DNA from 4 places in the Alteromonas sp. ABH4_453 genome. Region 1 is predicted to be linked to each of the others. Evidence: predicted binding sites of a transcription regulator. Region 1 holds the regulator's gene; each other region holds the start of a gene.
The links. Region 1 encodes sigma-54, which starts transcription at its own class of promoters, with help from an activator protein. Its sites were predicted from a motif close to GTTGGCACGNNNNTNGNNT; they were not measured.
Positions count from the first base shown of each region.

Region 2: a site for sigma-54 is predicted at 2,039-2,057, ahead of ACXAGV_RS11580 (BON domain-containing protein). Genes of this name have one in related genera too.
Region 3: a site for sigma-54 is predicted at 1,407-1,425, ahead of nirB (nitrite reductase large subunit NirB). Genes of this name have one in related genera too.
Region 4: a site for sigma-54 is predicted at 1,420-1,438, ahead of ACXAGV_RS10595 (DUF3192 domain-containing protein). Genes of this name have one in related genera too.

Region 1 is NZ_JBSWXP010000004.1:244,143-247,616, reverse strand. Features, by position in the region: gene lptA (lipopolysaccharide transport periplasmic protein LptA) at 1-256, shown strand, start outside; gene lptB (LPS export ABC transporter ATP-binding protein) at 259-984, shown strand; gene ACXAGV_RS09815 (RNA polymerase factor sigma-54) at 1,058-2,539, shown strand; gene hpf (ribosome hibernation promoting factor) at 2,570-2,857, shown strand; gene ptsN (PTS IIA-like nitrogen regulatory protein PtsN) at 2,871-3,314, shown strand; gene rapZ (RNase adapter RapZ) at 3,399-3,474, shown strand, end outside.
Region 2 is NZ_JBSWXP010000005.1:181,846-185,319, forward strand. Features, by position in the region: gene ACXAGV_RS11570 (hypothetical protein) at 1-311, opposite strand, end outside; gene ACXAGV_RS11575 (hypothetical protein) at 918-1,076, shown strand; gene ACXAGV_RS11580 (BON domain-containing protein) at 1,396-2,004, opposite strand; gene ACXAGV_RS11585 (endonuclease/exonuclease/phosphatase family protein) at 2,404-3,381, shown strand; gene ACXAGV_RS11590 (hypothetical protein) at 3,414-3,474, opposite strand, start outside.
Region 3 is NZ_JBSWXP010000004.1:102,584-106,057, reverse strand. Features, by position in the region: gene nirB (nitrite reductase large subunit NirB) at 1-1,231, opposite strand, end outside; gene ACXAGV_RS09240 (SulP family inorganic anion transporter) at 1,544-3,109, opposite strand.
Region 4 is NZ_JBSWXP010000004.1:418,693-422,166, reverse strand. Features, by position in the region: gene ACXAGV_RS10600 (GNAT family N-acetyltransferase) at 53-700, opposite strand; gene ACXAGV_RS10595 (DUF3192 domain-containing protein) at 922-1,287, opposite strand; gene ACXAGV_RS10590 (hypothetical protein) at 1,586-1,897, shown strand; gene syd (SecY-interacting protein) at 1,957-2,499, opposite strand; gene queF (NADPH-dependent 7-cyano-7-deazaguanine reductase QueF) at 2,645-3,474, shown strand, end outside.

The sequences.
Region 1 (3,474 bases):
CACACCGGTATCAGCAAAAGCCAATGAAATTCGTTATGAAGTAGTCAATCGCACCATTTCTTTGGCGGGCAACGCTGAGCTACAGCAAGATACCAGTAAGGTGCAAGGTGATAAGATTACATTTGATATGATTACTGAACAATTGCTTGCAACGGGTGGCTCCGGTGAAGATGGTGAAGGTCGTGTAACCACAGTGTTTACTCCTGACACCATTCGAAAAACATCGTCTAAGAAAGATAATGAGGACAATGAATAGCAATGGCAACTTTGAGCGCTAAAAACCTTGCTAAATCGTACAAATCGCGACAGGTAGTGCGCGACGTAAGTCTTTCAGTGTCTACTGGTCAAATTGTCGGTCTTCTTGGCCCCAACGGCGCTGGTAAGACTACTACTTTTTACATGATTGTCGGTTTGGTCAACTTAGACAAAGGTAAGATCGAAATTGATGACAATGAGCTTACTCATCAGCCAATGCATGAGCGTGCACGCCGTGGTATAGGTTATCTCCCGCAAGAGGCATCGATTTTTAGAAAGCTAACGGTACATGAAAATATCATGGCCATTTTGCAGACCCGTAAAGATTTAAATTCACAACAACAAGAAGAAGAAGCAGACGCCCTACTTGATGAATTTAATATCAACCATATACGTAATAGTACCGGGATGAGTTTGTCAGGGGGAGAACGGCGCCGCGTTGAAATTGCCCGCGCTCTGGCAGCAAAACCACAATTTATTTTGTTAGACGAACCATTTGCCGGTGTTGATCCAATATCAGTTAATGATATAAAGAAGATAATACAGCATCTGCGAGATAGGGGTATTGGTATCCTTATCACGGACCATAACGTACGTGAAACATTGGATGTTTGTGAAAAAGCGTACATTGTGAGTCATGGCGAGCTTATTGCGCAAGGAACTGCGGAACAGGTTTTAAGTAATCAAAAAGTAAGGGACGTATACCTAGGCGAACAATTCAGGCTATAGTTAGTGTAACCTAATTGTCATTTTTCAGTTTCGCTCTGGTATATTTAATTTAGAGCATTTAAATAAGACGTAGATGAAACCATCTTTACAGCTAAAATTTAGCCAACAACTTACAATGACACCTCAGCTTCAGCAGGCTATTAAACTGCTGCAGCTTTCTACACTTGATCTCCAGCAAGAGATACAAGAAGCCCTCGATTCAAATCCGCTTTTAGAAGTGGAAGAAGGTAACGACGAGCCGCAGGTAGAAAAGAATAATGTCGATAGTGACGATAGCGCGGCTGAAGCTACAGCTTCAGCATCAAGCGATACGCTAGAAGCAGGAGATGCACTGGAGAAAAATGATCTTCCCGATGAGCTACCTATCGACAGTACCTGGGATGAGTATTATTCGGCTTCTTCCGCGCCAGCACCTGGTCCTTCTAATGATGATGAACAAATCTTCCAAGGTGAGACCACAGAAGACATCCAAGAACATCTTCTTTGGCAAATGCGCCTCACTCACTTTTCAGATAATGACCGCGCCATCGCTACAGCAATCATCGATTCAATTGACGAATCAGGCTATTTAACCGTTACTCTTGACGATATCTTAGAAGCGGTCAACGACGATGATCTAGAAGAGCCTATCGAAATGGACGAAATAGAGTGCGTGCTCAAACGCATTCAGATGTTCGACCCCATTGGTTCAGGTTCTCGTACACCTCAAGAGTGTCTTATGGTGCAGTTGCGTCAGTTTTCAGACGATACGCCTTGGCTTACAGAGGCGAAGCAACTTATCGAAGAATATTCAGACTTACTGAGTAGTAAAGACTACCGCACGCTAATGCGTAAGAGCCGATTGAAAGAAGATCAGCTGCGCGAAGCAATGCGTTTACTCCAAACCTTGAATCCTCGCCCAGGTAGTGCTTTAGTTACTAAAGAGCCTGAGTACGTTATTCCTGATGTCTCAGTAACCAAGAAAAATGGCCGTTGGGTGGTTGAGCTGAACCCTGACAGTTTGCCTAAGTTAAGTGTAAACCAGCAATACGCTGCCATGAGTCGCCGTGCCAAAAACAGTAGTGACTCGCAATTCATCCGCTCACACATGCAAGAGGCCAAGTGGTTCATTAAGAGCCTTGAATCTCGCAACGATACTTTGATGAAGGTTGCAAATTGCATTGTGCAGCAGCAAATGGGCTTTTTTGAGCACGGCCCGGAAATGATGAAACCAATGGTGCTAAATGATGTCGCAGAAATGGTAGATATGCACGAGTCGACTATTTCGCGCGTGACAACGCAGAAGTATATGCATACGCCCCGTGGCATCTTTGAATTGAAGTATTTCTTCTCAAGCCACGTAGCAACCGAGTCCGGTGGTGAGTGTTCATCTACAGCGATTCGTGCATTGATCAAGAAGTTAGTGGCTGCGGAAAACCCTAGTAAGCCGCTAAGTGATAGCAAGATTGCTTCATTGTTGGCCGAGCAAGGCATAAAAGTCGCTAGGCGAACAATAGCAAAATACCGGGAATCGTTATCGATCCCGCCGTCGAACCAACGCAAAAGCCTTATTTAAACGGGCTTAATAATATAAGGAAGACGAAATATGCAAATCAACCTTACTGGTCATCATGTCGAAATCACCGACTCTTTGCGTAATTATGTCGATACGAAGTTCAGCAAACTTGAACGTCACTTTGATCACATTTCTAATGTGCATGTCATCCTGAACGTTGAAAAATTAAATCAAAAAGCCGAAGCGACCGTTCATTTAAGTGGCGCTGAAGTATTCGCATCCTCAGAAAATACCGACATGTATGCGGCGATTGACAGCATGGTTGATAAACTCGACCGGCAGGTAATCAAGCATAAGGAAAAACTGAAAAAACATTAGTAGTTAATTGAGCATGGATATACAAGCCATCGTAAGTCTGGACCGCACCGAGTGTGCGGTTCAGTGTAATAGTAAAAAGCGAATTCTTGAGATCATCGCTGATATCGCTGCCAAGCAAAACGAGAACATTGATCAGGCAACGGTACTCAACAGTTTGATGGCTCGAGAGCGTATGGGTAGTACAGGCATTGGCAATGGTATCGCCCTGCCCCATGGACGCCTGCCGGGCCTTGAGAAAGTGATTGCCATTGTTGTAACCAGCACGCCAGCAATTGACTTCGATGCCCTTGACGAGAAACCCGTAGACATCTTTTTTGCGCTACTCGTTCCCGAGGAACAAACCGAAGGACACCTTCAAACGCTGGCCACCGTGGCTGGTAAACTAAGCGACAAAGAAACGATTAAAGCAATACGTCGCGCAACGACAAGTGACGATATTCTATCTGCAATAAGTTAAACATTAAGCGCCTATTAACCGTTTAGTAGGTGCCTAATTCAACAACGCGTATGTGATAAAACCAGAGTATTAGGGAGAAAGTAGGTGAAGCTGATAATAATCAGTGGTCGTTCGGGGTCTGGTAAGTCTGTCGCACTTCGCGCATTGGAAGATTTAGGTT
Region 2 (3,474 bases), on a different contig from region 1:
TGGCTAATGATGTTCTCAGCGCGCTCAACAAACTCGTCACGTTTAAACTTCCAGCCTCTTAAATCAGCTTGTTTTGCCTGCTTAACATAAAAATCTAAGCGTGTTTTTCTAAGCAAATGCGTTTTTTTGGATAGATCAAACTCAACAAGTGATAATGTCTGTTCAACTTTAACGATATCTGCATGAACAGTGCGTTCAGCGTCATCGGCCGTTGCTTGGCTAATTGAAAGCTTGCCTTGGCCGAACAAACCGATTAATGCTATTACAACTGAAACAACTATAGCTGAATAAACCCACTTTAAAATGTTCATGCCTCACTCCTTGACCATCTGTGAACTGCTCATAATCTAATTAATAAACTTAGCGCTAAAGAGTTAAGGTAAGCCAAACAATGCGCTAATTTGATAACTATGTGTGATTTTTAATTGCAGCTTCTATACCACAATATATTTCTTTGCAATTCAGTAAGATATGAAGCACGACTACTACTGCAAGATATATTGAGAGAATTTTCTACACACTTTAAGAGAAATTTTCCGTGTTTTTCTTTCGGGTTTAATCAAAGCCTATCCAAAAAAAGTTTGTAAAAACGACTTCAAAATTGCCAGTAGATGAAGAATAAAGTGTTCAGCGCATGTTTGGCATTACCAAAAAGTTCATTTTTCGTGCTAAATATTGCCGTGGAAATAGACATAAGTATTAGAAGACAATAGGTTCAGTAATAAAAACAGCAATAATACAAATTCCCCTCCCTCTCGAAGGCAATCTATTTAAAGATTTCATTACTTTGTCAATTGATTTGTAAGATAGTTAAATCGGCATTACAAAATGCAATATTCCCCCTCAACCGGACTTACCAATAATATTGACTTAAGTATGAGGTGTACCGGTAAGCGTTTGTCTGCCAAGAGGTGTAAATGTCTAAAACAAAGACAATGCCTACTGCCTTGTGGTTATTTGACGTTTCAGTTATCCCATGGATGAAGCCCGTTTTAATGTCTCTTACATTAATTCTCGCTTCGGTTCTTGCTAATGTTGGAGTAATTTCAGATGAAAATTTTGATTTAAACGAATGAAAAATTGTTGAAATTTAACGTGATTTGAACATGGTAGTTTTGACGTCTGCGGTGCATATGCTTATTTGGATTCAGAACAAGTACGTGAACATAAAGCGCATTGTAGTAAGCAAAATGGAACTGATATTACTATCTACGAACTCTAATTTGTTTTTGATGGTTGCACTGAATATCGCAAAGAGGTCCAATCTGAAATTGGCAGATAGTACTCTTTAACGAAGAATAGAAGCATTGACTTCGATTATTATATGCTTGTTTAATATTTGATAAGAAAAAAGGGGCGAGCGCCCCTTTTTTGTGAAAATGATGAAAAGAACCTTTAGTTCATTGCGGTTTCAGTTACTACACGCAAGTTGCTCTCTACATCTTTGACATCAGAAGCATTTTTAGCAATTTCTACTGCCAAGTCACGCTCGGCATCAGAATCAACTTCACCAGTCAGCATTACTACACCGTTTTCCACGTCAACATCAATATCAAAACCTGAAATGTCAGTATCCATAAGAAGACGGGTTTTGATTACTGTGGCGATTTTAGCATCAGTCAACTCGCTTGTACCTTCGTCAACCGTGTCTTCCATGTCATCTGACATATCGCCATCCATATCTTTGTCAGAGACAACCGTTAGCTTGTTATCTACAGACGTTACACCGTCGATATTCGCCACTAGCTCTTCCGCTAGCTTTTTATCAACAGAGTTCTCAACTTTACCAGTAAGAACAACATTTCCGTTTTTAACGTCAGTGTTAATGTCGAATGAATCAAGGTTACCATTGAACAACAGCGTTGCTTCTGCTTTGCCATCAATCCATGCGTCTTTGGCGCCTTTTTCCCATTTATTTTCTGTGCTGTCAGTGCCCATGTCACCTGCATATGCAGCTGTGGTCAAAGTTGTAGCAACAATCATAGAAATAATTGAACGTTTCATAACATTTCTCCTTTGTCGAAACTCGAAGATAGTCATGCCAATTCCTTGCCAACAAAATAAAGTATTGTTTTTAATGATAAATATTAAAATTTAGGTCTAATAAAGTAAGTTTGTTTTGCAAACTTTGCCTTTGTTTGAGAACTTTTTACTTAATTTTGTTCATGCCCAAGACTCGTCAACTTCACGTAAGAAAAGTTCCTATCGATTGTACTAGGAACTAACTTTTCGCCGTTGGCCGCCGCCTAGTTGCAGTGATACCTAGGTTAAACTATTTTCACAAAGCCGCCGTAGCTATAACGATTCGTATCGCTTCACTGGCTATGGTCATCAATTTGATTTTGCAGGCCGAATTAGCAGGTGAAGCGTTCTTCGTTAATTAAACTAAAGGACCAACCAGACATGGATACTGCACTTACTGCTGTTTCAGTCTTATTTATAGCCGTAAGCTGGGCCCCTTTGCTCCCTTCTTCTCATTGGTTAGTAAGAGTTTGGGAATTTCCGCGATTACAGATAGCAGCTATAATTGCTTTGTTAATTGCTTGGCATATTATTGAGTTAGCCTATTACGCAAAGATTGATAGCCTCGCAATAACTATTGTAGCTGGATTAACAGTGAGCCTTATTTATCAGGTTGTCTGGATCGTTCCTTATACCCCTTTATATAAAAGAGAAGTTAGGCACATACAGGTTGAGAGCGCGAGCCAAAAGCTAAGCCTTTTATCAAGCAATGTGTATATGCCTAATGACGATTTTCGCAAGCTCATTGAACATGTACGAAATAAGCAACCCGATTTTCTTGTAACGTTGGAATCTAATGAGAAGTGGCAGAAAGGCATCAGTGAAATTGAGTCTGAATACCCATATCGTAAATTTTGCCCACTCGAAAACCTCTACGGTATGCATCTATACAGCAAGGTCCCCTTTGAAGAGGTCTCATTGCGATTTTTAATTGAAGATGATGTTCCCTCTATGCGAGTGAAAATCAAACTTAATGAACGAGATGTCACACTGTATTTTCTTCACCCAAAACCACCAAGCCCAACAGAAAACACGTATGCAAAGCCCAGAGACGTAGAACTTACGGTTGTGGGGGAAGAAATAGCTGAAACAGAGGGGCCTATCGTCGTCGCTGGCGATCTTAACGATGTGGCTTGGTCACCTACTACCAGAAAATTCAAGAAAATAAGCGGACTTTTAGACCCACGAGAGGGGCGCGGTTTTTTTAATACATTTCACGCGAAATATCCTTTAGTGAAATGGCCATTAGACCACGTGTTTCACTCGAAACACTTTGCATTGGTCAATATAGAGAAGCTTGAAAGCATAGGCTCAGATCACTACCCGCTATTTACCGAGCTAGCGCTAATCACGGATTAACACTAATCTCAAGGCTGTAAATCTAAAGAGAGCTAACTACGGTGTTTGACACACCACATAAGGCTATCACACGCTTCTTCACGCTTTTTAAAA
Region 3 (3,474 bases), 140 kb from region 1:
CTGGTGCGGCATCGGATGAGGGCAGAATTAGGCTCTCTGGATGTTCAGGCAGTTCGATGCCGTTAAGCGCATACTGCAAAAGCGTATCGTAGTCGCTGGTATCGCCTACAAGAACAGCACCAAGTATGTATTTTTGCTCGCTATCTACCACCAGCTTTTTATATACGCCTTCGGGCTGATTCAAATAGGTGTAGCTAAGCGCACCGGCTGTACGTTCGTGTGCATCGCCAATGGAGCCCACTTCTACACCCATTAGTTTGAGTTTGGTACTCATATCTGCGCCAGTGAACTCAGCATCGCCGCCGGTTATATGACTTACAGCCGTGCGCGCCATGGTATAGCCAGGTGCTACCAGGCCAAAGATTTTGTTATCCCACAGCGCACATTCACCCACAGCGTAAATATTGGGGTCAGACGTTACGCAATGGTTATTAATGACAATACCGCCGCGCTCACCCAGTGTTAGCGCTGACTTTCTGCCGAGCTGGTCGGAAGGTCGAATACCGGCAGAGAATAAAATCATGTCAGTTTCTAGTGCAGTGCCGTCACCAAACACCATTTTATAGCGGCAGGTATCACCGGCCTCAATAGTTTGCGTTGCCTTTTGAGTGTGAACCATAACGCCCAATGCTTCAATTTTGTCCTTAAGAACATTACCACCTGCTTGGTCTAGCTGTACCGCCATAAGCTGCGGGGCAAACTCAACCACGTGGGTGTCGAGACCGGCTTGCTTTAATGCGTTAGCGGCTTCTAAACCTAGAAGACCGCCACCAACGACAACGCCTACTTTGCTCACCGCTGCTGAAGCTTCAATAGCGAGTAGATCGTCTATGGTGCGGTACACCAAGCAATGCTCTTGATCGTTGCCAGGAATGGGTGGCACAAATGGATATGAGCCCGTGGCTAGCACCAGTTTGTCGTAGCTAAACACCTGCCCTTCTGAAGTCGTCACTTTATTATTGTCACGGTCAATATCGGTCACTAAGGCATTGGTGACTACGTTTACGCCCCATTTGGCGTACTGAGCGGGTGTAGTAAGCGCTAGGTCATCAGCACTAGCGCCGCTAAAAAATGATGACAGATAAACGCGGTCGTACGCAAGGCGTGACTCGCCGCATAAAACGGTTATTTCTACATTGGCATCGCTTTGGTGAAGCTGCTCAACAAAATGGTGCCCCACCATGCCGTTGCCTACGACAACAATTTGCGTTTTTGAGTCCAATGAAGTCATGGTATTCCCCTTTTTTCGGGACAAAAAAAAGCCCGCTTCAACTTTCGTTGATGCGGGCTTCGTTGCCTATTTTGCCAACGGTTTAGGTCGGCTAACACATTTTACGGAGTGTTATAAATCACACAATTTTCAGCGATTGACACAAATCACCAAAACACACTTTACGTTTATAGCTATCCAAGTTCAGTGCCAAAAACGTAATTCATTGTTTTTTATTTGATTTACTGCAAAATAAGCATTATTCAGACCTCACAACTGCACCAAACAAACGCAAAACTGTGTTCACTTGGTGCATTGAGGGTATCAAATAACTTAGGCCAGTTTATCCGTCGCTACGCGGTAGCGAGGGTCTTCAACCACGTTAATTTCAACAAATTTGTCGGCTTTGCGAAGCAGTGAACGACATTCATCACTGATATGGCGAATGTGTAGTTTCTTACCTTGCTCTTCATATTTATCTGCAAGGGTATCTAGTGCGTCGATACCTGATGAATCCCAGATACGAGAGTCTTTGAAATCAATAACTACATCGTTAGGGTCGTTAGCAATATCAAACAAGTCTTTGAAATGCGATACCGAGCCAAAGAAAAGCGGGCCATCTAGTTCATAGACTTTCCAGCCGTCGTTATCAATGTGCGACTTCGCTTCAATATGGCGAGCGTGTTTCCATGCAAATACTAGGGCTGAAACGATAACACCCACAACCACCGCAATGGCAAGGTCGGCAATAACGGTAACGCCTGTTACTAGGAATAGCACAAAGGCATCTTCTTTGTTTACGCCGCGAATAATTCTGAATGACGCCCATTCGAAGGTAGCAATAACCACGACGAACATTACGCCAACAAGAGCAGCAAGCGGGATCATTTCAATAAGCGGTGCAGCAAATAGAATGAAGCCCAATAGTACAAGTGCAGCAGTAATACCAGACAAGCGGCCACGGCCACCAGAGTTAATGTTAATCATACTTTGGCCAATCATGGCACAACCGCCCATACCGCCAAAGAAACCGTTTACGGTATTTGCAACGCCTTGGCCAACACACTCCTTGTTGCCACGTCCGCGGGTATCCGTCATTTCATCAATTAGTGAAAGAGTAAGAAGCGATTCAATAAGACCGACCAAGCAGAGAATCACTGAGGTTGGTAGTACTATCATGAAAGTTTCCCAGGTGAACGGCACCATAGGAATAGCAAAGCTAGGAAGCTCTCCCGCTAAGGTTGCGGTGTCACGCTGGTCAGCTGGTAACAAGTCACGAACAAAGTCGATTACCGTACGTGCTTCTAAGTCGAGGCCGTGTACTAATGCTGTTACCGTAACAATCGCGACTAGCGACGCAGGAACAGCTTTGGTTAGCTTAGGCAGTAAATAGATAATGGCCATGGTTAACGCCACAAGCCCTAGCATCCAATATAACAGCGTACCTTCCATCCACTGTAATTCACCCGCTGCGTTAGTCACTTTAAACTGGCCTAGCTGAGCTAAGAAAATAACGATTGCTAAACCATTTACGAAGCCTAGCATTACCGGATATGGAACCAGTCGTATAAACTTTCCGAGCTTGAAAATACCGCACATTATTTGCAGCAAGCCGGCTAAAATAACCGCGGCGAATAGATATTGCACACCATGTTGGGCAACCAGTGCCACCATTACAACGGCCATGGCGCCGGTAGCACCAGAAATCATTCCAGGGCGACCTCCAATAGCGGAAGTAATTAAGCCCATCATGAAAGCCGCATAAAGACCAATCATTGGTTCTACGCCGGCTACAAATGCAAATGCTACGGCTTCAGGGACCAAGGCAAGCGCCACGGTAATACCTGATAGCACATCGTTTTTAACGTTGCTGTCTTTACTGGTAATTAAATCGAACATGTTCTCTCAGAAGCTAGAATGTTAAACACAACAACCCACCGTGGCGTACACCGCGTTATAGCAGAACACCAAGTAGGTAGGAGAATTTTTCGGCGATTCTATCACCATTGTAGCTTAAAATCTTTTAATAGATTGTTACTAGGGCCTGTTGATCTTTGATGTACTTTAAAGAAAAACAGGTCTTAGCCCAAACTGCTTGGCGCTGACGTGATAAACACAACGTTCTTTACCCTTTCCAAATGCTGAGAGCGTTTCAATTTTTCGTACACGGTCAGGGCTTAATTTAATTGCGAATACTGACAAATCGCATCATACATGGCATCGTATAATTGTTTTTATTAACCGCGTCGTTCAATACGCTTCGA
Region 4 (3,474 bases), 170 kb from region 1:
GAACTGCAACGGGTGAGGTTTTGGTAGAAGCATCACATCGAATAAAAAAGCATCATTTTAGCCTGAACATTACTTCACCGTTCACATGAGAAAGGCTTAGTTGTCCTACAACCTGATAATTGTCATCGTTAAAGAAAGCGCGATGTTTTTCTATGGTCACGAACACCGAAACCCCCTCACTTTTTTCATCTTCCTCTACCACGCTATCAATAGCGCCAAGTAATATATGCCCAAGCCCATGATGTTGATAATCTGGATGTACTGCGATGAAACTCAGCATGTGGAAGTTATCGGCGGGAACTAATGCTCGCACTTTTTCTTCTTTTTCTAGCATTTGCTTTGTACCGAACAAACCTGCCGTTAAAAGCATCCGCAGTCTCCAGTGCCAGTAACGTCCTGAACCAAATGCTGCATCGGGCGCGGTCAAGCATGTAACGGCAATAAGCCGCTCATCATCGAACAGGCCAATCATCGGCTGCTCTGCAACCCAAAATGCATTGAGCTCTTCACGGATAGCTGACCGTAGACGGCTTTCATAACCTTCTTTTTCTGCTTGGAAAATGTCAACGAACAATGGGTCATCTACATACGCATTGTAAAGAATAGAGGCGGCAACTTTGAGATCATCGACAGATAGATAGATGGCTTTAACCGTGTCTTGCAAGGGGGCTATTGCGTTATTAATAGCATCAGTATTCATCAGGGGCTCCTTGTACGCAAAGTTATACAGCTGCTTTTACCCATTTAAATAAAATGGGAGAAGTGGACACTACCGCACAACTTTTATCATTGCGCCAACCACCCACTTAAACTGATTAAACTTTAGCCTACGCGAAAAACCCCTACATGTTAACTTTTTATTAACATTTAAAAGTAGTAAGTAATATCTACTTTCGTAATCAATTACAAACTAACGACTTATTAGTGCATTAAGCTATAAGCACTATCACCCCAGCCAACTAAGTTTCCATTTCTGAAAACCAACGGCGTACACTCGTCTTTTGTGGTGATACCATCGCCCATCGTTTTTTGAGTTCGGTAGTAAAGTACGCGATATGTGCCGTCTTGCTTTTCGAACAGTTCGTTGAAATCCGCAACGCCCATTTTTCTCAATACACTTTCGTAAGTTGTCCCTGTTTCAAGATTCGCAATGTGTTTACGATTGTTAAACTCTCTGTCTTCCCAATCAGCACCATAGTGACTATCTGAACCGCCACCTACTGATACGACACAACCTGAAAGCAAAACTGAAGATGCCAAAGCTACTGAAAGAAGAACCGTTTTCATGTGAATTCCTTAATTATGTGTGTTGTTTTTATTCGATACTACGCCTACTTTGTGAACCGACACTGAATAGACATAAATACGCTAACGTAAGAACCACTGCGTTTATGCGTGATAATGTAATTTATGATTGATAAACAAGATTAAGGCCAAAAATTAAATCATTGATTTTTATACCAATCTTAACAACTCCAATCTACGAAGGCTTTGAAAAATAGTGAAATCAGTAACTTATTAGTGAAATTGACTACGTAGACAGGCTACACTGCTACTATTCATGACTTTGAACCATTTTCGTATTATGAGTAACGCTAACCTGCAGCAACTTCACGTTTTGTGCCTTCAAATGCATAAAGAAGGAAAAACACCGTCCGTAGGCATTTTACGTGCAAAAGCTCCCTTTAAGGTGTCGGTAACCGAAGCTATTGAAGCGATAAAGCGATTTAACGCACACAAACCTGAGTTAGAGGTATCTAACGAAGAAGACGTAGCACAACATAATCCTGTCGCCACAACTGATGAGTCGGGCAATTTGCATGCACGGGTAGAGTCGTTAGAAAAAGAAGTAGCGGAGTTGAAGCGGGCGCTACATCAAATTATTAACGCCCAATAGCTTTTAGTCTTGCAGGCCGGTAATTTTAGGTCTGATTGACGTTAGTCAACGCATTAACGTCATATAGCAGGTGTAAGTTGCTCAATAAACACCGCAAGAGATGGCGCAAGAATTTTCGTAGGCTCTCTGCCAACCTGCTCGAGTGCCACTTCGCCACTTTCGTTGACAACGGTTAAAATAAAATCTTCCTCGTCAGTTAAACCAAAAAACAATGTTGGCGCTTGCCTAAGTCTTTGCTTCATCAACAAATGCCCAATCAAGTTTTGCTGAAGTCGCTCGAAATCTTCGGAATTGAAAACTTGAAGCAATTCACAGCGACCTTGCGGGGCATTAGCCTTTAAATTATCGCTGTAGTAACGAGTAAAATACTCGCAGTAGTCAGGATTTAGCTTTAGCGATAATGCCTCTTCAACATTACTGAAAGACTGCATAGGCGATTGAAGCGTAGGAGACCATCTAACAAGCTTACCGTCTTGCGCCGTCGTCTCATAGCACGGCGAGGGCCACTCGCTATCAAATGCTATCTTGAGTCCCTCGCCCTCGGCCAGTTCGACATAAGATGATACAAATTTATCTAATTGTGCTGAAATTGTTAGAGCCATTATGACGTTACCTGCGTATTTTTGGGGTACACTATACAACTAAACAGTTAAGTCAATACTGGGGTTAATTCTACTGTACTGTAAGACTGTGTGTCGCTGTGCAGTTCAACAATTTAAATCCCGCGTAGATGCATAAAAGGTTCTTATGTCGACGGACAACTCACCTCTAAAAATTACTATCTCTGCACCTGATGACCTCTCCTTGGGTAAACAGGTTGACTATGAATTTGAATATAATCCTGACTTGTTGCAAGGCGTGCCGCGCAGTCTAAGTCGTGATACATTGAACTTGGCTGGCTCAGGTTTACCTTTTGATGGTATCGACACTTGGACAGGATACGAACTTTCTTGGCTAAATTTAAAGGGTAAACCTAATGTGGCAATTTTAGAATGTCACGTTCCTATTACCTCAAAGAATCTTATCGAATCAAAATCATTTAAACTGTATTTGAATAGCTTCAACCAAACAAAATTCGCTTCAGCAGAGGACGTACGACAAGTGCTTCAAGCGGATTTGTCAGCGTGCGCAGGGGAGCCTGTCGAGGTAAAGCTAATTCTTCCAGAGCAGTTTTCTTCGCTACAATTCCAAGAATTTACCGGAACCTTGTTAGATAGCCTGGATGTAGAAATCGATCAATATTCCCCAAATACTCAATATTTGACTGTTGCGAAAAATGAAACAGGAGTTCAAGAGACGCTTGTTTCTCATTTACTTAAATCTAATTGTTTAATCACAAGTCAGCCAGATTGGGCTAGTATTCAAATTAGGTATGAAGGAAAAGCTATTGAACACGAAGGGCTTTTGAAATATCTAATTAGCTTTAGGCAACACAACGAGTTTCATGAGCAATGTGTTGAGCGTATTTACAACGACATCATGCAGCATTGTCAGCCTGATAAGTTAACCGTTTGTGCGCGTTACACACGACGAGGAGGTTTAGATATAAACCCTTTCCGTTCAAATTATGAAGCGCC